3 regions of the Synergistes jonesii genome follow, and region 2 is predicted to be linked to each of the others. Evidence: riboswitches for the same ligand, from Rfam matches in the RefSeq annotation. Region 2 holds a riboswitch; each other region holds the start of a gene.
What was found. A riboswitch is a leader RNA that binds a small molecule or an ion and turns the genes downstream of it on or off. The one in region 2 is predicted to bind thiamine pyrophosphate.

Region 1 (6,545 bases), on a different contig from region 2:
TATTTGTCAACCTGTTACGAAACAAAAAAAATAATTTAACTTCATACACAAAATAGTTCATTTTTTCTTCGTCAGGGCGCCGAAAATTTCGGACTCCATCGGCGTTCGCTTCGCCGCTTCGTACGCATCGAACGCCGTCACCTCAAGATGGGCTGGCGTTATCGAAATGTAGCCGTGCGCGACGGCCCAGACGTCGGTCTCCCTCCTCAGCTCGTCGTGGATGCTCCCTCCGACCCAGTACGCTTCGCCGCCAAAGGGGGTCTTGACGACTGTGATCTTGTCATGGTAGCGGCGCGTGCCCTTCTTCGTCACGCGGACGCCGGCGATCTCCTTAGCGGGCAGGTTCGGCACGTTGACGTTGTACATCACGTCCGGCTCCATAGGATGCTTTTTCAGCCACTCGGCTATTTTAAGTCCGGCGTCGGCGGCGGTCGCGAAATGTTTTTCCTCCGAACGCGAGCCGCAGAGCAGAGAGAGCGCGATAGAAGGATAGCCGTATATAAGCCCTTCGAGCGCAGCGCATACCGTACCGGAATAGGTGAAGTCGTCGCCGAGGTTCGGGCCACAGTTTATTCCGGACAGAAGCAGATCCGGAACGAAGTTCAGCACTTCGACTCCCATTATCACGCAGTCCGTAGGCGTGCCGTCGCACGAATAGGCGGCAAAATCGCCGCCGAGCGCCGCGCCGTCGACTTTATTTATCTGCAGGGGCCTGTCCATCGTCATAGAATGCCCCGAGGCGCTGCGCTCGCGGTCCGGAGCGACGGCGAGCACCTCGTAGCCCGCCGCGCTGAAGGTCTTCGCGAGCGTGCATATGCCCTCGGCGAATATCCCGTCGTCGTTGGTGATGAGTATTTTTTTCATCGCGGCGCTCCTACACGAGCAAAAGCCTGAGAAGCAGGGACATTATCGGCTGCATTAGGTAGGGGAAGACGTTCAGCACGATGAGGGCTAAGATGATGATCATCCCGTAGCGTTCGAGCCAGAAGTAATATTTCAGGCAGGAGGGCGGCAGCAGCACATAGAGTATGCGCGAGCCGTCGAGCGGCGGTATCGGCACGAGGTTGAAGGAAGCGAGCCCGAGGTTGATGATTATCATCAGAAGTATGAACTGCTGAGCCCCCCAACTCCCGAAAAGCGCCGGAAGGAAGTTCACGAGCTGCGCGCATACGAACGCCGTCAGAAAATTTCCGGCGGCCCCGGCAAGGCTGACGATCACGATGTCGCGCCTCGGATGTTTGAAGTATCTCGTATCGATCGGCACAGGCTTCGCCCAGCCGATGCGGAAGAGCAGAAGGCATATCGCGCCGACCGGGTCGAGATGCGCGAGAGGGTTCAGCGAAAGCCTTCCCTCGCGCTCGGCCGTCGGGTCGCCGAGCAGCCTTGCCGCATAGCCGTGGCAGTATTCGTGAAATGTTATGGCCCACAGCACGGCCGGGAGGCTCAAAAGAAGATTCGCCAGGCCGGCCTGCGAAAATATATTAGTCAGCATCGAAACACATCCCTGTTCTCATAGAGTTCACGAGGGATATTTTAACACGATAGAGGCTTTTGCCCTACAGCGAATCATTCATCCCACAGCCAATAGAAGCCGAGGCGTCCGCTTCCGCACGACACGAGCGCGTCCACTCCGTCCACGAGCCTGTTGCTGAGCGCATAGGGAAACGCGTAGCAGAGCTCCACGCTTTCGAGCGGCCAGCGCGCGCCGCGGATAGAGACGCCTTCGCACCTTTCCGAAAAGGATATCAGCGAAAGAGCTTTCGGCTTTCCGTCAAAAGTAAATTTCATTTCCTCCGCGCCGGCAAGCAGCGCGAGCCCCTCGCGTTCGTCGGCGACGCAGAATGGAACGTGCGGCGCGGGGAAGTTCAAAAATGAGATGACGACGCTCCATAAATGGTCGAATCTGCCGCCCCACGCGCCGGTCAAAAATATTTTTTTCGCGGCGTTTTTATTTCTTTCGCAGAATATTTTAACGGCCAGTTGAAAATCCGTCAGCTCTTTGTCGCTTGGGAATTTTTCACACGGCACCCCAAGCGCCCCGGCCCACTCCCAGCTTTCGCGCGCGGCGCTGTCGCAGTCGCCGATCAGCATGTCGGGGATCACGCCGGCTTTGCGGCATATCTCGACGCCGCGGTCAGCGGCCCACACCTCGCGCCCCTTCGCCGCGGCGGCAAACCACGCGGCGTCGGGCTCTCTTCCTCCCAAAACAAAAAGCGCAGAGCGCTGCGCTTTTTCTCCTTCGCATTCTATCGCGACATGCGGAATGCCTGTCTTCTGCAAAGCGGACGCCCTCTCCTATTTGAATTTTTCGAGCCTCGGCATAATGATATACACCGCGGCGACCAAAATCAATATCTCAGGCAGAGCGTAGCTCGCGTTGTAGCCTATCGAGTAGAGCCACACGCTCGCGCCTTCCGGCGCGTAGGAGGCGAAAAAGACGACACCCGAGAGGACGGCGGCGCAGAAAGAGGCGAAGCAGGCGCATATAACGCCGAGCCATTTTTTGTGCGGGAAAAATCCCGCTATGCCGATGAGCCCGCTCGCCACCGGATAATCGAGCAGAGCCTGCAGCGGGTGCACCACGTAGCCTCCCAGCAGAAGGCGCAGAGCTCCCGCCGTGACGCAGACGAGGACTCCGTAGCGCGGCCCGTGCCTGAAAGCGAAGACGATAAGAGGCAGCAGCTTGAGGCTGACCGAACCGCCCTGCGGCATCGTGAAAAGCTTGAAATAGGAAAGCGCTATCGACAGCGCAATAGAGAGCGCTCCCTCCACAAGGACCTTTGTAGGAATTTTCATCGGTGATTCCCCCAGATAAAAATTACACCGGAGATGAAAGGGATCGTTTGGATTTCCTGCATCTTCCCTGCGGCGGCATTGCCCGCGTCAGGTTCAAAGGGTCATGACTCGCGTCGATTTCTCAGTCTTTCGACTCCCCCGATGTTGGAAATGTTTTAACAGGACGCTTCCGATTTGTCAAGCTCGCCTTCCGAGATTTTCCTCCAAAGAGAGCGCGCCTTCTCGCGCCACTCCTCTTCGCTCCCGTCGTTCACCAGCAGGCAGTCGGCGCGCGCGATCTTCTCCTCGCGCGGCAGCAGATGAGCCTCGCGGCGCTCTATCTCGCCCGCGCTCCAGCTGCGCTTCGCGTTCCTCCCGACGCGCTTTTCAAATCCGCACGCGGCGTAAACGACGAAATCGACGAGCTTTTCGTAGCCGCCTTCGTAGAGCAGTGGAATCTCCGCGACCACGACGCCGCCGGCGCTCCTCGCCTGGGAGAGGATATTCTCCATAGTTTTCTTGTGGAGCAGTTTCGACGCGAAGTCGTACTCAGCGTCGTCGCCGAATATCTTCGCCGCTATCTTCGCGTACATCTCTTTGCGCGGCGCGTCGAAAAAGCCTTTCCCCCAGCGCTCTTCGGCTTTGCGCCTGATCTCCGGGTCGTCCCACAGCGCGCGCGCGACGCTGTCGGCGTCTATCACGTGCGCCCCGCACTTCGCCAGTTCGCCGCAGAGCGCGCTTTTACCAGCGCCAACGTCTCCCGTTACCCCTACTATCGGCATGATAGGCTCCCCCCTGCGCATCGTCTTCTAACACCCTCACATCGCGCGGAACCTCGCCGATGAAGCGCGACATCGGATTCCGCTGAATCCCTCCGAAGAGCAGGCGGCTCGATGCGCAGCTCATAAAGAGCCGCTCCCTGGCGCGAGTCATTCCGACATAGCAGAGGCGTCGCTCTTCGGATATGCCGTTCTCCTCCTCTACGCAGCGTGCGTTGGGGAAAATGCCCTCTTCGAGCCCCGTCATGAATACTATCGGAAATTCGAGCCCCTTCGCGGCGTGGAGCGTCAGCAGATTGACCGCGTCATCATCCTCCTGCGCGGCATCTTGGTCCGTCACGAGGGGAATCTCCGCCAAGGCCTGAGCCACGTCGCACTCTTCCGGCACGACCGACAGTATTTCAAGAACGTTGCCCTCGCACTCTTCCCAATCGTCGGGATATGCCCCGGCCAGATACCCCCTGTAGCCGTTCGCGTCGAGTATCGTGCGCACAGCGTCCGATATATCGTCGGAGCTTTCAAGTATCGCGAGCATCTCCGACGCGAGGGCCTTAGCGCCGAGCCCCTGTTTCCCCTTCAGCCCGCCGCCCTCCTCGCGCACGCGCTTCCACAGCTCGGCGGCCTCTTCCTCCTTCATCCGGGCTATCGCTTCGCCGAGCTTCTCCGCGCTCTTTTTGCCGAGGCCGCGTGCGGGGATGTTCGCGACGCGCGCCAGCGAAAGCGCGTCGCGCGGATCGACCGCAAGCCGCAGCATCGAGAGGACGTCTTTGACCTCGGCGCGCTCGTAGAACGCGACGCCCCGTATCACGCGGTAGGGCAGCGAGCGTTCGAGCAGCGCCTGTTCGAGCCCGCGGCTCAGTGCGTTCACACGGTAAAGGACCGCCATTTCTTTGTAGGCGTAGCCGTCGTCGTGGAGCGACTCGATCTTTTCCGCAATCCACTCGGATTCCTTTTCGTCCGTCAGATGGCGCCGGAGGTATATCGGGCGACCGCGTTCCGCCGCGGTCCACAGCTCTTTCGGGTGCCTGTCGTCGTTGTTTCTGATGACGCCGTTCGCGCCGTCGAGGATGTTTCCGCTGGAGCGATAGTTCTGATCCAGAATCGTCATCCTGGCTCCCTTGAAATCGCGCTGGAAATTCAAAATCATCGACATATCGGCGCCCCGCCAGCCGTAGATGGACTGGTCCGGGTCCCCCACGACCATTATCTTACGCCCGCCTTCGATCAGGCAGCGCAGAAGAAGATACTGCGGCTGATTGACATCCTGATATTCGTCGACGAGCACCCAGTCGAGACGCGCACGCTCCGCTTCGAGCACATCGCGGTTCGACGCGAGTATGTGCAGCGGCAGCACCATCAGATCGTCAAAGTCGAGCGCGCGCTGCGCTGTCAGATGCTTCTGATATTCGTCGTATAGGGAGCGCCAGCGCTCGGATATTTTCGGCTCGCGCGTCACGGGGTTCGCCTTCGTCTTAGCCTCGGAGATCATATCGAGCGCGCTCGCCGCCTCGAGGTTTTTGGGGTTTATGTTGAGCTCGGCCATCGCGCGCTTGACGACGTTCTTAACGTCTCCCCTGTCGAATACGACGAAAGGGTAAGGCGCTCCGGCCTTCGACAGCGCCTCGTGATACCTGCGGAGGAAGCGCAGCCCGTAGGCGTGGAAGGTCGATATCTCAAGCCCCTGCAGCTCGCCGCCGAGTATCGCGGCGGCCCTCTCCCTCATCTCGCGAGCGGCCTTGTTCGTAAAGGTCAGCGCGAGTATGCGCCACGGCCTGACGCCCTTCTCCTCTATGAGATACGCGATTTTAGTCGTAAGCACTTTCGTTTTTCCGCTGCCGGCTCCGGCGAGCACTACCTGAGCTCCGTCGCAGTACGTTACCGCCTCGCGCTGGCGCGGGTTGAGCGCTCCAGTCATTCTACAAACCATAGCCACACGTCCTTAACATGATGCGTTATAACGATAAAATTACAGCCTGTCGCGCCGCCGGTCAAGCGATAAATTTCCCGCGCGTCCAAACGGCATAAAAAATCCCCTCACGGGGAGGGGATATTCTGCGCTGTAAACCTGCCGTTGAAAAGCGTGCGCTCTATTTGGGTTCGAGCAGCCCGTAGCCGCCCTCTTCCCTGCGGTAAACGACGTTTATATCTCCGCTTTCGTCGTTCTTGAAGATAAAGAACGAATGCCCCAGCAGCTCCATCTGCATCGTCGCTTCAAGCGGCGTCATGACGTCGACCGTAAACTTTTTTATCTTTACTATTTCGCGCTTCGGTTCTTCTTTCTCGGCCTGCTGCGGTAAAAGCTCCGGGTCGATATCGAAGGAAATATCCTGCACCTTCATGCGCACTTTGTCTGTGAGATAGCTCTTATGTCTCTTCACCTGGCGTTCGATATTCTTCAAAGCCTTGTCGAAGGCCTTGCGAAGGTCGGGAGCGTAATCTTCTCCGCGCATCACGACGCCGTTCACGTTCGAGGTGATCTCTACCACGTTCATGCCTCTCTTGTAATTGAGCGCGACCTGCGTGTCCAGAATTCGATCGAAAAACTTTTCGATCTTGAAGAGCTTCTTCTCCATATACTCCTTAATGTCACCGGGGAGTTCGACATTGCGCGTAAGAAAACGTACCTCCATAGCAACTCCTCCATTCTTGGTGCGATATTAACTTACTGAAGTTATTCTACCATGTTATTCAAATTAGCTCAAATATACAAATATCGTAAGAAATCAGATTTAGCGCGCATCTCCGCAGCTTCAAAGGAACGAAACTGCCCGCCGCGCGGTGGAGGTTTATATTTCCGCGTGCCGACCGAGCCCGCGCCGACCTTCATCGATGAGCGCAAAAAATGCGGGTACCGGAAGCTCTTCGTTCCCGGCACCCGCGCGTTAAATAATTTTTTGCAAGCCAAGCGCCTATTTCTCTGCGGCGAGCCTGGCGAGCCACGCATCGATGTCGCGGGAGAGCGTGCCGCCTCCGCCGTAATGCACGGAGAGC
Region 2 (6,545 bases):
GGTCAGAAAGGTCATATTCGACGACAAGAGCGCTAAGGCGGAGGAGCTGCTCGGCGCGCTGAAGGACGACTTCGCCGGGGCGGACGAGCTCAGGAAGCTCTGCTGCGGCGCGCCGAAATTCGGCAATGACGACGATTACGTAGACCTTATCGCCAGAGAGGCGGCGCACATATTTTGCAAGGAGGTCGTGCGGTACCCCTGTATGCGCGGCGGCTTCTACATACCGGAACTGCACTCTGTTTCGACTCACGTCTACTTCGGCGAGCTGACGGGCGCGACGGCCGACGGGCGGCTCGCGGAGACGCATTTCTCGGACGGCGCTTCGCCTGTCGGCGGGCGCGACCGCAGCGGCCCGACGGCCGCTATGCTCTCGATGAGCAAGCTCGACCATATAGAAGTGCTGCAGGGGGTCCTATATAACCAGAAGTTCTCGCCGTCGGTGCTGAACACTCCGAACTCGGCGGCGCTTCTTGCGGATTATATCCGCGCCTGGTGCGACTTAGGCGGGCACCACATCCAGTTCAACGTCGTCTCCTCGGGGGATCTGAAGGAGGCTCGGCGCAAGCCGGAGGAGCACCGCGACCTTATCGTCCGCGTGGCGGGCTACAGCGCCTACTTCGCGGAGCTCAACGCGAACACACAGGACGAGATCATAGCGAGAACGGAATACGAAGAGCTGAACTGAGTATTTAACTACAGGGGAGGAACTGAAGATGACGGCGACAGAACCCAAGTACATGGCAAGAGTGAACAGGTTGAAGAAGAAAGTGTTCGAGACCTACCCGGAGATAGATCTCGAAGACGCGGTGATATTGACGAAGAGCTTCCTCGAAACGCAGGGGGAGGCGCTCGTGACGAGGAAGGCGAAGGCCTTTCGCAGACAGTGCAGCGAGAAGAGCGTCAAGATATGGGACGACGAGCTCATAGTGGGCAACTCGGGCAGCAAGATCCGCGGAGGCATACTCTCGGCGGACGTCTGCTGGTCGGTGCTCGACCGCGAGCTCGAGACCATCAACACGCGCGAATACGACAAATTCAAACTTCTTCCGCAGGACAAGAAGGACTTCGAAGAGATCATCCGCCCGTACTGGAAGGGGCGTTCCAACTACGAAGAGTGGCTGGCGCGCATCCCCGCCGACGTGGCGGCGCTGCGCGACAACGGCGCGCTCTACATCGACAAGAAAGCCGTCCGCGGCTGGGGCGAAGTGACGGCTGGCTACGGCTGGTTCATCGACAACGGTGTCGAAGGCCTGCGCAAGAGGATACTCGAGCGCAAAGCGAAACTCGACGCGACAGTTCCCGGAGATTATGAGAAAGAAGTGTATCTCGACGCGCTGCTGATCACGGCCGAAGGGATGGAAATACTCGCCGAGCGCTACGCGGCCGAGGCGGAGCGCCTTGCCGGAGAAGAGAAAGACCCTAAGCGCAAAGCCGAGCTGCGTCAGATAGCAGAGAGCTGCCGCCGCGTGCCGGCCTACCCGCCGCGCACCTTCCGCGAAGCGATGCAGTCCTTCTACTTCTACCAGGTATGCATCTTCATGGAACAGAACGCCGCGGCCTACAACCCCGGGCGCATGGACCAGTACCTCTACCCCTACTACAAGGCGGACATAGAAGCTGGGCGCATCACGCCGGAAGAGGCGCAGGAACTCTTCGACTGCCTTTGGGTCAAATTCTCCGAGCCCTGCGTCTTCCAGGACGAAAAGACGGCCGAATACTCCTCAGGCTACCCGATGTTCCAGAACCTCTGCGCCGGAGGCATAGACAAATTGGGCCGCGACGCGGTGAACGAGCTCTCTTACATGATAATCCAGGCGACCATGGACACCAAACTCTACCAGCCGTCGCTCTCGGTGCGCTACAACATGGCGAAAAACCCCAACTCATTCCTGCGCAAAATCGTCGACCTCATGGTGATGGGCACCGGCTTCCCGGCCTTCCACAACGACGAAGTGGGAATAAGGATGCTCATGAACAAAGGCATCCCCTACAACGAAGCGTGGAACTGGAACCCCGGCGGCTGCGTAGAAACCAACCTCGCCGGCAAACTCCGCGGCTACTCTGCCCTCGCCGACATCAACCTCGGCAGCGTCATAGAATTCACGCTCTTGAACGGGCGCTGCCGCAAGACGGGCGTGCTTGCCGGCGCCGAGACGGGCGACCCCCTCACTTTTGAAACATACGAAGATTTCCTTGACGCACTCAAGCGCCAGCTGCACTACGTGATACGCACGACCGTCAAGGCCAGCCACATCATCGACGACATCTGCTTCGAGCGTCCGGTGCCGGCGCTTTCGATAAGCTTCGAAGAATGCATCGAAAACGCGAAAGACTACGCCTGGGGCGGAGCCAAATACAATACCGGCAACGGCATAATCTGCATAGGAGTCGCGGACCTCATCAACAGCGTCGCGGCCGTCAAACGGCTCGTCTACGACGCGAAAATATGCGACATGCGGCGGCTCCTCAGCGCGCTGGCGAGCGACTTCGAAGACGCGCCGGAAATCCTCAAAGCCTGCAAAGAAGCGCCGAAATACGGCAACGACGACGCTTATGTAGATGAATTGGCGGCCGAACTCTTCGGCTACATCGCCGACGAGATAGAAAGCTACAGAAGCAAATTCGGCGTGATGACCCCGGGCATCCTGCCGGTATCCGGCAACACCCCCTTCGGCAAAGAAGTCGGAGCGCTGCCGTCGGGGCGCCGCGCGTGGAAGCCGCTCGCCGATGGAGTCAGCCCCAACGGCGGGACAGACACCAACGGCCCGACGGCGGTGCTCAAATCAGTCGCGAACATCCCGCACGACCGCTTCGTACAGGGCACGCTGCTCAACATGAAACTCGACCCGCAGATGGCCCAAAGCGAAAACGGTGTACAGCAGATCATGGGCATGCTCAAGACGCTCTGCTCGCTCGGCGTCTACCACATCCAGTTCAACGTCGTGGACCAGAAAAAACTCATCGAAGCGCAGAAACACCCGGAGGAATACAAGGACCTCCTCGTGCGCGTCGCGGGCTACACGGCCTTCTTCGTCGAACTGGGCAAAGACGTGCAGAACGACATAATAGCGCGCACGACTCAGAGCTCCGTCAACTGCATGAGCTGCGGCTAAAAGGAAAAACATGGAAAGCCCGCACAAAACCTCCGGCACAGTGCTCCGCTTCGAAAGAAGCTCGATATACGACGGAGACGGACTCAGGACCGTCCTCTTCCTAAAAGGCTGCCCGCTGCGCTGCCTCTGGTGCTCCACCCCCGAATCGCAGAAATTCGAACCGGAGCGCGGCATGACACAAGAGAAATGCACCCTCTGCGGCAGATGCGTAAAAGCCTGCCCCAACGGCGCTCTCTCGATAGAGGGCGGCAGGATAAAAACGGATCGGGAGAGATGCGCGGGCCGCTTCGAGTGCCTGAAAGCCTGCCCCAGCGGCGCGATAACGCGCTACGGCGTGAAAATGAGCGCGGAAGAAGCGGTGCGTGAAATAGCGAAAGACGAACTCTTCTTCTTCCACTCCGGCGGCGGGCTGACCGTGAGCGGAGGCGAGCCGCTCTCACAGCCGGAATTCCTCAAAGAAGTGCTTGCCGGCTGCCGCGAGCGCGGCATAGAGTGCGCGATAGAAAGCAGCTTCTGCGCGCCGTGGGAGGAGATAGAGCCGATACTGCCCTATATCAGCCTTCTCCACACGGACATAAAACAGATAGACCCCGAAAAACACAAGAAACTGACGGGCGTGGGCAACGCGCAGATACTGGACAACATAAAGCGGGCGGACCGAAGCCCATACAAATTCGGCATAGTCATCCGCACGCCGCTGATACCGGGAATAAACGACGAAGACGAAGATTTTATAAAACTTGCGGGATACGTGAGCGGCCTCCAAAAACTCCGCTTCATGGAATTCCTCGCCTACCACAGGCTCGGCACGGAGACCTACAAGCGTTTGGAGAGAGAGTACGAACTCGACGAAATACAGCCGCCGGAGGCACAGTTCATGCGCGAAAAGGCGCTGCTCTTCAAAAAAGCCGCGGGCGTGACGGTGAAGATAAACGGCGTGACGGTGGAGTAGCGGCGGCAAAACGGGCAGGTTTAAACAAGCGGCGTACGGAAGGGCTTTTGAGAGCGCGGGAGGCGGGCGCTTCCGCGCGCCGCGTTCCCCCAGGCGCGGTAAAATCGGCTTTACAAATTTGAGAAAGCTGATAGAATACGGTCAAACGGAAGGAGATTCCTTCCACGCAGCAGACGGGGAGCCTGTTTTAAGGCTGAGAGGGGGCGACGCCCCGACCCGATGAACCTGATGCGGGTAATGCCGCCGTAGGGAGAATAGCTCGTGTGCGTTTTTACGGCTGTCCTTATGGGGCGGCCGTAAATTTTTCGTAAGAGGTGTCGGCGATGGAGGAGAAAAGGACGACTTACGCCAACGCGCTGATATGGTTCGGCGCGGCGGTGTCTATAGCGGAGATATACACCGGGACTCTATTGGCCCCGCTAGGCATGGGCGCGGGCATGGCCGCGGTCGTGATAGGGCACGCCGCCGGAGGCTTTTTGATGTATCTTGCGGCGCTGATAGGCGGGCGTTCGGCGTGCGGCGCTATGGAGAGCACGGGGCTGTTCTTCGGCCGCGGCGGCGCGAAATTTTTCGCCGCGCTCAACGTGCTTCAGCTGATTGGCTGGACCGCCGTGATGGTAGCCGGTGGCGCGATCTCGCTGGGGCTGATTCTCAACCCCGTGACCGGAATGAACAACGCGCTCTGGTGCTGCGCGATAGGCGCGCTGATAGCGCTCTGGATCGTTCTCGACATGAAAAATTTCGAGCGCGTGAACAAGGTCGCGATGGCCGCGCTTTTCATCCTTACGCTGACGCTTTCGTTCGTCATATTCGGCGGCGGGAGAGAGGCCGACGCGGTGGGCGGCTCGCTTGAATTCGCCGACGCGGTCGAGCTTTCCGTCGCGATGCCCCTGTCGTGGCTGCCGCTGATATCCGACTATATGCGCGACGCGGAAAAGCCCGGCAAGAGCGCCGCGGTGAGCAGTGCGATCTATTCGATCGTCAGCTGCTGGATGTACTTCATCGGGCTCGGGGCCGCGATCTACACCGGAGGCGCGGACGTCGCCGAGATCATGAGCGGCGCTGGCATGGGGGCGGCAGGTATAATCATCGTCGCCTTTTCGACCGTCACGACGACCTTCCTCGACGCTTATTCGGCCGGCATCAGCTTCCACGTGATATTCAAAGGCGTCAAGGAGAAGGCGGCGGGCATCGCGGTGTGTGCGCTCGGTACTCTCATCGCGATATTCGCCGACCCGGAGAGCTACGAGGAGTTGCTTTACCTTATCTCCTCCGTCTTCGCCCCTATGGCCGCGGTGATGGTGGCGGACTTCTTCCTGCTGGGTGGGGAGGACCGTTCGGCCCAGCCCTTTTCGCCGCGGAATATGGCGCTGTGGGGCGCGGGCTTCGCGCTCTACAGATATCTGATGAGCGCCGGCAGCCCGATAGGCGCGACTCTGCCGGTGATAGCGGCGACGGCGGCGCTCACGTGGATCGTCGGAAAATGTTTCCCGCGCGGGACGCGGGCCCTGACGCGCTGACATGGTAAAAGCCCGCAAAATGGATGCCGGAGGCAGGCGGGGTATACTAGCGCTTTGCGGAGCTTTATGGCTTGGGTTACATAGGAATGGCAATAGATCGGAAAGAGGCCGAACTCTTTCCGACAGGATTTAACGGGGAGGCGGCTATGATGAAGAAACAAACAGCTGGAAGAGACCGCTTAGGGGAATTTGCTCCGAAATTTGCGCAGCTCAATGACGACGTTCTGTTCGGGGAAGTGTGGTCAAGAGAGGATAAGCTCTCCGCAAGGGATCGCAGCATGATCACGATTGCGGCGCTCTTCTCAGCTGGACTTTATCCGCAGCTGAAATCTCATCTTGCGCTCGGCAGAGAACACGGCGTCACAAGGACGGAAGCTGTGGAGATCGTCACGCAGCTTGCGTTTTACTGCGGGTGGCCGAAGGCGTGGAGCACATTTCCGCTCATTCAGGAAGTATATGGGGATGAACGGCCGGAGGCGGACGGCGTTCCATCCGACCTTTCCGTGTTCCCGGTCGGGAGGCCGAATACGGCATTTGCGCAGTATTTCATCGGGCGCAGTTTCCTTGCTCCATTGACTTTGGAGCAGATTCCGACGTTCAATGTGACCTTTGAGCCGGGATGCCGGAACAACTGGCATATCCACCACGCTTCGAGCGGCGGCGGTCAGCTTCTGATCTGCGTCAGCGGCCGCGGCTGGTATCAGGAGCGGGGCAAGGAGCCGAGAGAATTGCATCCGGGAGATGTGGTAAACATCCCGGCGAACGTAAAGCACTGGCATGGCGCCGCAAAGGACTCGTGGTTCCAGCATATCGCGCAGGAGATTGCCGGAGCGGAGACGCATACGGAGTGGTGTGAGGCGGTAGAAGATGAGGATTATCTGATTCTCCCTTAATAACAGAGAAAAAATAGGGTTTTAGGAAATGATTTAGGGGTGATATGTGGGGAAGCGCCGAGCGACT
Region 3 (6,545 bases), on a different contig from region 2:
AAAGCCGGCCGTACCGCCAAAGTTCCGCGCCCTTTCCATCCGGTTCCTTCAGAAAGACCGTGACGATCGCGAAAGCCGCGGAAAGGGGCAGGAACACAAGCCACAGCGAGATCATCGACTCTATCGCGTCCACGCCGTAGAGCGCGGCCCTTTCGGCGCTGAAGGAGCCGTCCATAGCGACTCCCATCGACACGAGGATGGCGCCCTTCACACAAAATATCAAAGAATCCATAAAATTCGACGGCTCAGGCTCCTTCGAAAGCACGGCGAGCGCGAGGAACAGCAGCGCGACGCCGAGCATCATAAAAAGCAGCGGGACCTTCTGCAGCCCGCGCATCGGGCCGTAAAGCGAGAAAACGACGCGGAAGACGATGAAGAGCGTCGCCTGCGTCCTTATGCCGAAAAAGCAGTTTTTCGCAGCTTCGTCGAGGAGGGGCGAAGGTTTGACGAAGATGTAGAGCAGCGGCACGACGAGCAGCACGAAGGCCCACAGCGACGCCCGAGAGGGCTCTATCACGGAGGCGAGCACGCTGATATTTGTGCTGCCGTAGCCGCTTCTGAGAATCATCGCGCCGGCGAGGAACATAGCGAGCAGCAGCAGCCGCGAAAGGTAATAGAAGAGATGGCGCCTGCGCCGCCGCGCCCTTCTCGCGTAAAAGCCGCGGTAAAGCCCTGTGACGCCGAGCTGCGTTATCATCAGGAAGAAGAAGAGCGAAAGTAGGTTGTTTAGGAAAAATATTCCCTGTATGCCGGCGCAGGCAAGAAGAAAGAGCATTATCACGCGCGGCGTTATCGGCTTTCTGCGCTCCGCGAGGGCGCGCAGCCCAGCGGCGAGCGCGACGAAGCTCATCAGCGCCGCCGACGTCGCGCCGAAGGCGTCTACCCTCAGCGCGGCCTGCATCTTTTTGCCGCTCTCGGGCGAAAGCACGTCGCTCCAGCCGCCGCCGGTGAAAACGTACAGCTGATCGGACGCGCCGCTTGCATATTTCCATATCAGCGCCGAAATAAGCGCGCCCGCGCAGAGCAGCAGCAGAAATGGCAGCTTGCAGCAGAGGCGCGGGAGCTCTACAGGCTTGCGGGTCCACTGTGCGATAAAATCGTTATATAAAATCAAAAGGCCGTATGCGGCCGCGCCGAAAAGAGGAAGCGCAAAGGCCAGCACGGGCAGAGGCATCGTCTTGAAAATAAGGGGAAAATCCATAAACTCACCTTTCCTGCGGCGCGGACCGGCGCTTGAAGAATGTGCGGGCGGCGGGCGCGTCTTGCGCATACATTATAGCAAAGAGCCGGCTTTTTTTCCCGCGCACCGGCGGTCCCTTCACCTCTGCGCACAGGGCGGACCGGCGCTATTATATAGTCATTTGCGATTTAGCGCCTTGGTAAAAAGCGCATATTCCGCTTTCAAATTTTCTCTCTTCGCGGAAAGCAGGAGGCGCGCCTAAGCGCAGCCCCTTTTCGGCGCATATACTTTTAAGCGGCGGCGCTCTTGCCGCGCCCTAAATTATCTGCGATTCCACGAGCGCCGCGGAGATACGGCTTGCGCTTATTTTCGTTCTGCGTCCGTACCATCCTTCAGCAAAAAACGAGCCGCGCGTGCGCAGCTCGTCGTTTTCGACGCCGGCAAAGACCAGCGGAATATCCATATTTTAAGCGCGGATTCAGCCAGTTTCCTTTAAATGCCTGTCTATAAACGCTTCGACTTCATCCTCCTTTATCTCGAGGGCTTCGACGAAAGCCGCGTTCAACCTGTCGTTGGCGCGCTTCGCGTATTCGGCCTCGAGCGCGACCTCTGTCTTTCCGGCACCGCCGCCCTTCCTGAAGCGGCGGCTCTTCGCCACTTTCAGTCGCTCGAACGGGTCCTTTTTAGAGAGCGCCCTCTTGTAAAGGTCTATTCTTCCCTTGCTGCTTGGCGCGTTCAAAAGCGTAATGTACGGTATTCGCTCTATCGGCTCCAGTGCGTCTTCTCTCGTCATCCTCGGCGTCTCTCCTCCCCGTCAGGTAATTTACGATATAGGGGATCACGCCGTCGCGGCGCAACCCGAGCACGAAGGCGAACTCCTCCTTGACGCCGCGCTCCGCCGCCGCGAGAATCTTTTCGTCGCACGCACGGAACTTTTTGCCGCTTTCGCGCATCTCCGCCTTGTGCACATGCAGGATTTTTATAAGCCAGAGAATTTTTGAAATATCCCTGCTCTTAAGCACGTCCTCGAAGACGGCCGTTCGGCTTTCGTCGTTTTCGATCCACTGTGCGCCTATATCCTCGGATTTGTCGATGACGGAAAGTATTTCGTCGCGCGAAAGCAGAGGGCGCAGCTTTTCGCAGCTCCCATCCATATGCACCGGAAGATAGAATTTCGCTTTATCATCGTAAACCGAATTCATCACGTAATAGAGCCTTTCTTCCATATCGCTGAACTTTTCCGTCCTAATGTCGTTTATCCTGCATATTCCGTTGCCGGCGTACACGACACAGTCGCCGACGCTGAATCCATTACCATTAACCGCGCATTTGCCGGTCCCCATCGTCAACCCCCCTGTATATTATTTGAGATTATCCATAGAATTATTTTATCTATCAGTAATCGTCAACAGCCAAAATCAAACGCGCGCTTAAATCAAATATTCGCATATGTCGCACGTTTCTAATAAATTATATCAATTTTACGCGAAAATTTCAAAGTATATATCAAATTTTTTTGTATACTGTAAACGCTTATATTCAATCAGGGCGCGTATATATGTAAAACGCGCGGAAAGGGACGAATAGGACGGAAGAGAAAATCCGAAGCGCTGACGCGAGCGGCAAATATTCTGCGCCGAGCGGGTTGACACGGGCAAAATTTGGCGCAATAATACGGGAAACTCCGGGGGAGCTGTAAAGCTGAGAGGAAGCGCGAGCTTCGACCCCAGACCTGATCCGGTCAATGCCGGCGTAGGGAGCGAGACCGATGACGCACAAGAAGCCCCGCTCGAGCAAGAGCGGGCTTTTGTTTTTGGAAGGCAGCGCTCTACAGCCTTAAGTGAAGAAGATAAATGTTTTCTGAAAGGAAGGATGGCAATGCGGCAGGGAATATACCGCGGGATAGCGATGTCGATAGCGGGAAGCGATTCGGGAGGCGGAGCCGGGATACAGGCCGACCTAAAGACCTTCGCCGCCCTTAAGGTCTTCGGCACTACCGCGATAACTGCGGTAACGGTGCAAAACTCGATAGGCGTGACGGGGATACACAGCGTGCCGCCGGAAATAATCAGAACTCAGATACTCTCGGTAGGCGGCGACTTCAAGCTCGACGCCGTCAAGACGGGGATGCTCGGCAACCGCGGTGCGGTGAGCGCGGCGGCTGCGGCGCTGCGCGAACTCCGCATCGAAAAGATAGTAGTCGACCCGGTGATGGTCGCGCAGAGCGGAGACACTCTGCTGGAAGAGGACGCGGTCGACGCAGTGAAAAAGCTCATCGTGCCGCTGGCCGCGATCGTAACGCCGAACCTGCCGGAAGCGGAAAAGCTGGCCGGCATGAAGATAAGCGGCGTGGACGACATGGCGGAGGCGGCGCGCGTGATAGCAAAGAGCGGCTGCGGCGCGGTGCTGGTGAAGGGGGGGCATCTGCCAGGCGAGCCTGAGACGATAACCGACGTGCTTTACAACGGCGGCAAAATATCTTTGCTGCGCGACAAGAGAATCGACACGAAGGCGAACCACGGCACGGGCTGCACGCTGAGCTCAGCGATCGCCGCGGAGCTCGCGGCCGGCTGCCGCCTCGAAGAAGCGGTGGGGCGCGGCAGAAAATATCTGCGCGCCGGACTGCTCAACGGGGTTACGGCCGGGCACGGCGCGGGCTGTCTCGGGCACGCCGTCGAGATGCCGTGGATAGAGGCAGCGCATGCCTGAGCCCCTCGTATATCAGATAACGAACGCGGTGTCGGCGCAGCTTCAGGCCGACTGCGTCGCACTGCTCGGCGGCTCTTCGATAATGACGCGCGCGCTGCAAGAGGCCGAAGAAAGCGCGGCCGCCTGCGACGCGTTGTTGATAAACACCGGCACGCCGCCGGAGAACGCTCTCGAACTCTACAGGAGCGCCGCGCGCGCCGCATCGGCGCATAACGCCCCGATGGTGCTCGACGCGGTAGGCTGCGGCTTCTCAAAATACCGCAGCGCGGTTATACGCACTCTGCTCGAAGAATTCCGCTTCTCCGTAATAAAGGGCAACGAAGCGGAGATCGGCGCGCTCTGCGGCGCAAAGACGGCTCCGCGCGGCGTCTCCTGCGGCGGCGCGGTGGAAAACGCCGCCGCGCTGGCGGCGGCCTGCGCGGAAAAATATCGCTGCGCCGCCTACTGCACCGGGAAGTACGATCATCTGTCGGACGGGAGAAGAAACTTCCGCGTAGGCGGCGGCTCGCCTCTGCTTCACGCTACGAGCGGTACTGGCTGCGCCCTTGGCAGTGCTACGGCGCTCTTCTGCGCGTATATGCCGCCGCTCGACGCGTCGCACAGAGCCCTTTCGCTCTTCCGCCGCGCCTCCGAAACGGCCGCGCGCGCGGAAGGCCCCTACTCGTTCAGGGTGAAATTTCTCGACGCGCTGGCGAAGCTCGGGCGCGCCGAAAAGAGAGCGCGATAAAAGATGCGGGACAGAAAAAATCTGGCCGCGCGGCTGAAGATCTATCTGATATGCGGCGAAGGCTTCACGCCCAAAGAAAACATCGCAAAGGTATCAGCAGCGCTGCGCGGAGGCGTCACCGCAGTGCAGCTGCGCGTCAAGAGCTGGAGTGGGCGCGAATGCTTCAGCGCCGCGCTCGCGCTGAAAAAACTTTGCCGCGAACACGGCGCGCTGCTGCTGATAAACGACAGGCTCGACGTCGCGATGGCGGCCGGGGCCGACGGCGTCCACCTCGGTCAGAGCGATCTGCCCGTCGACGTCGCGCGCAGAGTAGCCGGACCGGACTTCATAATCGGCGGCACGGCGCGCACGCCCGAGCTCGCGCGCGAAGCCCAGCTCTTGGGCGCGGATTACGTCGGCTGCGGCGCGGCGTTCGGCACTGCGACGAAAAAGGACGCTCTCGTCATAGGCCCAGAGGGGATCAAAAAGGCGCTGGCGTCGATAGAAATACCCTCCGTCGCGATAGGCGGCATCGACTCGGCGAACATCGCGCGGCTCGCCGGCTGCGGCGCCTGCGGAGCGGCGCTCTCCTGCTCGCTGATGAACGCGGAAGACACAGAAAAAGCGGCGCGGGAACTTCTCGCCGAAGCGGAGAGAATCTTCCCGCGCCCTTCGAAATAAAAAAACAACATGGAGGCTTAAAAATGCAGAATGAAGAAAAAAGAAAGTTTTTCAGAAGGGCCGTGCTCGCCGGAGCTTTTGCGGCGGCCGGCGTGGTGCTCTCCGTCGTCTCGATACCGGTGGGGCCGACTAAATGCTTTCCCTTCCAACACACCATCAACGTGCTGGCCGGAGCGATACTCGGCCCCTGGTGGGCCGTAGGCGCCGCGTTCACGACCAGCGTCGTAAGAAACATGATGGGTACCGGCAGCCTCTTCGCCTTCCCTGGCAGCATGTTCGGCGCGCTCTTCGTCGGGCTGGCCGCGCGCGCTCTGCCGGAAAAATACAAATTTTGCGCCGCCTGCGCCGAGCCGGCCGGCACAGGCATAGTCGGAGCGTGGGTCGCGGCGAAGATACTAGGCCCGGCTATCGGGAAAAGCGTCGGATTTTTATTTTTCTCGGGCTCATTCCTCATGAGCTGCGTCCCCGGCGCGCTGATCGGCGCCGTGCTGCTCTGCTGCCTGCAAAAGAGAATGGCGCTCACTAAGACCTTCGGCGCTCTGATATAGCGCTCTCCTCCGAAACGGCCGAGCCGCGGGGCGACAAAAGTCGTGTCAATAACCAGAGAAAATGTCACTCTAATTGTTCTGAGAAAATGTCACCCCCTCCCTGTTTGTGTGTTATTATATATAGCAGGTTTGATTTTAAATCCACCCCGCCAGGGGTGGTCCGAAGCAGGCTTGTGTGGTGACACAACGCCTGCTTTCTTTTTCACGCCTACATCGATCGCTTTTTGCGCCCTAAACACCTTCTTCATTAGGACTGGCATGCCGTTTTGTATGACGTAAACGGCCCCGTCAAAGGTTTCCCTGACTTCCAGTATTCTTCCACGAACAAATACGGGGCTCTTTTCATCCTCTGGAGTATATATCTCCCCTTTGTATGATATGGTATTCCCCCCGCCGGCCCTTCTCGTGTCCCTTATGGAGAAAACAAGTCCGAGATCGATGCTTCTGTCAAAAGGCATGCAGGCGCTACCGTCCTCATGCGGCAGCACTGCAAACCTGCGGTTATAGTCGCTGATAAAACCTTCCGCTATCATCTTATTAGCGTCAGCGATGTTTGTGATGGATGAAAACCTCAATTCGGCGATGAGCCTGTCCTGAAATGTATTCCAGAGCCTTTCTATACGTCCCTTGGCCTGAGGGCTGTGCGCCGTTATCTGCTTTATACCAAGCTCATACAGCGCCTTGCCAAAGTTTGACAGCGGCAGCTCCGTTCCGCTCAAAA

Region 1: it holds a riboswitch for thiamine pyrophosphate, as region 2 does, so the genes downstream of both, thiT (energy-coupled thiamine transporter ThiT) here and cytX (putative hydroxymethylpyrimidine transporter CytX) in region 2, are expected to answer to the same signal.
Region 3: it holds a riboswitch for thiamine pyrophosphate, as region 2 does, so the genes downstream of both, thiD (bifunctional hydroxymethylpyrimidine kinase/phosphomethylpyrimidine kinase) here and cytX (putative hydroxymethylpyrimidine transporter CytX) in region 2, are expected to answer to the same signal.

Annotation. Positions count from the first base shown of each region.
Region 1 covers NZ_JMKI01000036.1:19,695-26,239, reverse strand. The annotation lists gene surE (5'/3'-nucleotidase SurE) at 58-864, opposite strand; gene EH55_RS08105 (site-2 protease family protein) at 875-1,492, opposite strand; gene EH55_RS08100 (thiamine diphosphokinase) at 1,567-2,280, opposite strand; gene thiT (energy-coupled thiamine transporter ThiT) at 2,296-2,796, opposite strand; TPP riboswitch at 2,843-2,946, opposite strand; gene EH55_RS08090 (dephospho-CoA kinase) at 2,952-3,557, opposite strand; gene EH55_RS08085 (ATP-dependent helicase) at 3,517-5,481, opposite strand; gene hpf (ribosome hibernation-promoting factor, HPF/YfiA family) at 5,642-6,184, opposite strand; gene EH55_RS14210 (flavodoxin) at 6,464-6,545, opposite strand, start outside.
Region 2 covers NZ_JMKI01000012.1:45,734-52,278, forward strand. The annotation lists gene EH55_RS03790 (glycyl radical protein) at 1-685, shown strand, start outside; gene EH55_RS03795 (glycyl radical protein) at 714-3,113, shown strand; gene EH55_RS03800 (glycyl-radical enzyme activating protein) at 3,124-4,065, shown strand; TPP riboswitch at 4,230-4,336, shown strand; gene cytX (putative hydroxymethylpyrimidine transporter CytX) at 4,389-5,585, shown strand; gene EH55_RS03810 (carboxymuconolactone decarboxylase family protein) at 5,735-6,478, shown strand.
Region 3 covers NZ_JMKI01000002.1:181,219-187,763, forward strand. The annotation lists gene EH55_RS00815 (proton-conducting transporter transmembrane domain-containing protein) at 1-1,201, opposite strand, end outside; gene EH55_RS14320 (hypothetical protein) at 1,497-1,643, opposite strand; gene EH55_RS14325 (hypothetical protein) at 1,659-1,838, opposite strand; gene EH55_RS00825 (CarD family transcriptional regulator) at 1,864-2,523, opposite strand; TPP riboswitch at 2,857-2,957, shown strand; gene thiD (bifunctional hydroxymethylpyrimidine kinase/phosphomethylpyrimidine kinase) at 3,059-3,889, shown strand; gene EH55_RS00835 (hydroxyethylthiazole kinase) at 3,882-4,616, shown strand; gene thiE (thiamine phosphate synthase) at 4,620-5,276, shown strand; gene thiW (energy coupling factor transporter S component ThiW) at 5,300-5,824, shown strand; gene EH55_RS00850 (hypothetical protein) at 5,914-6,545, opposite strand, start outside.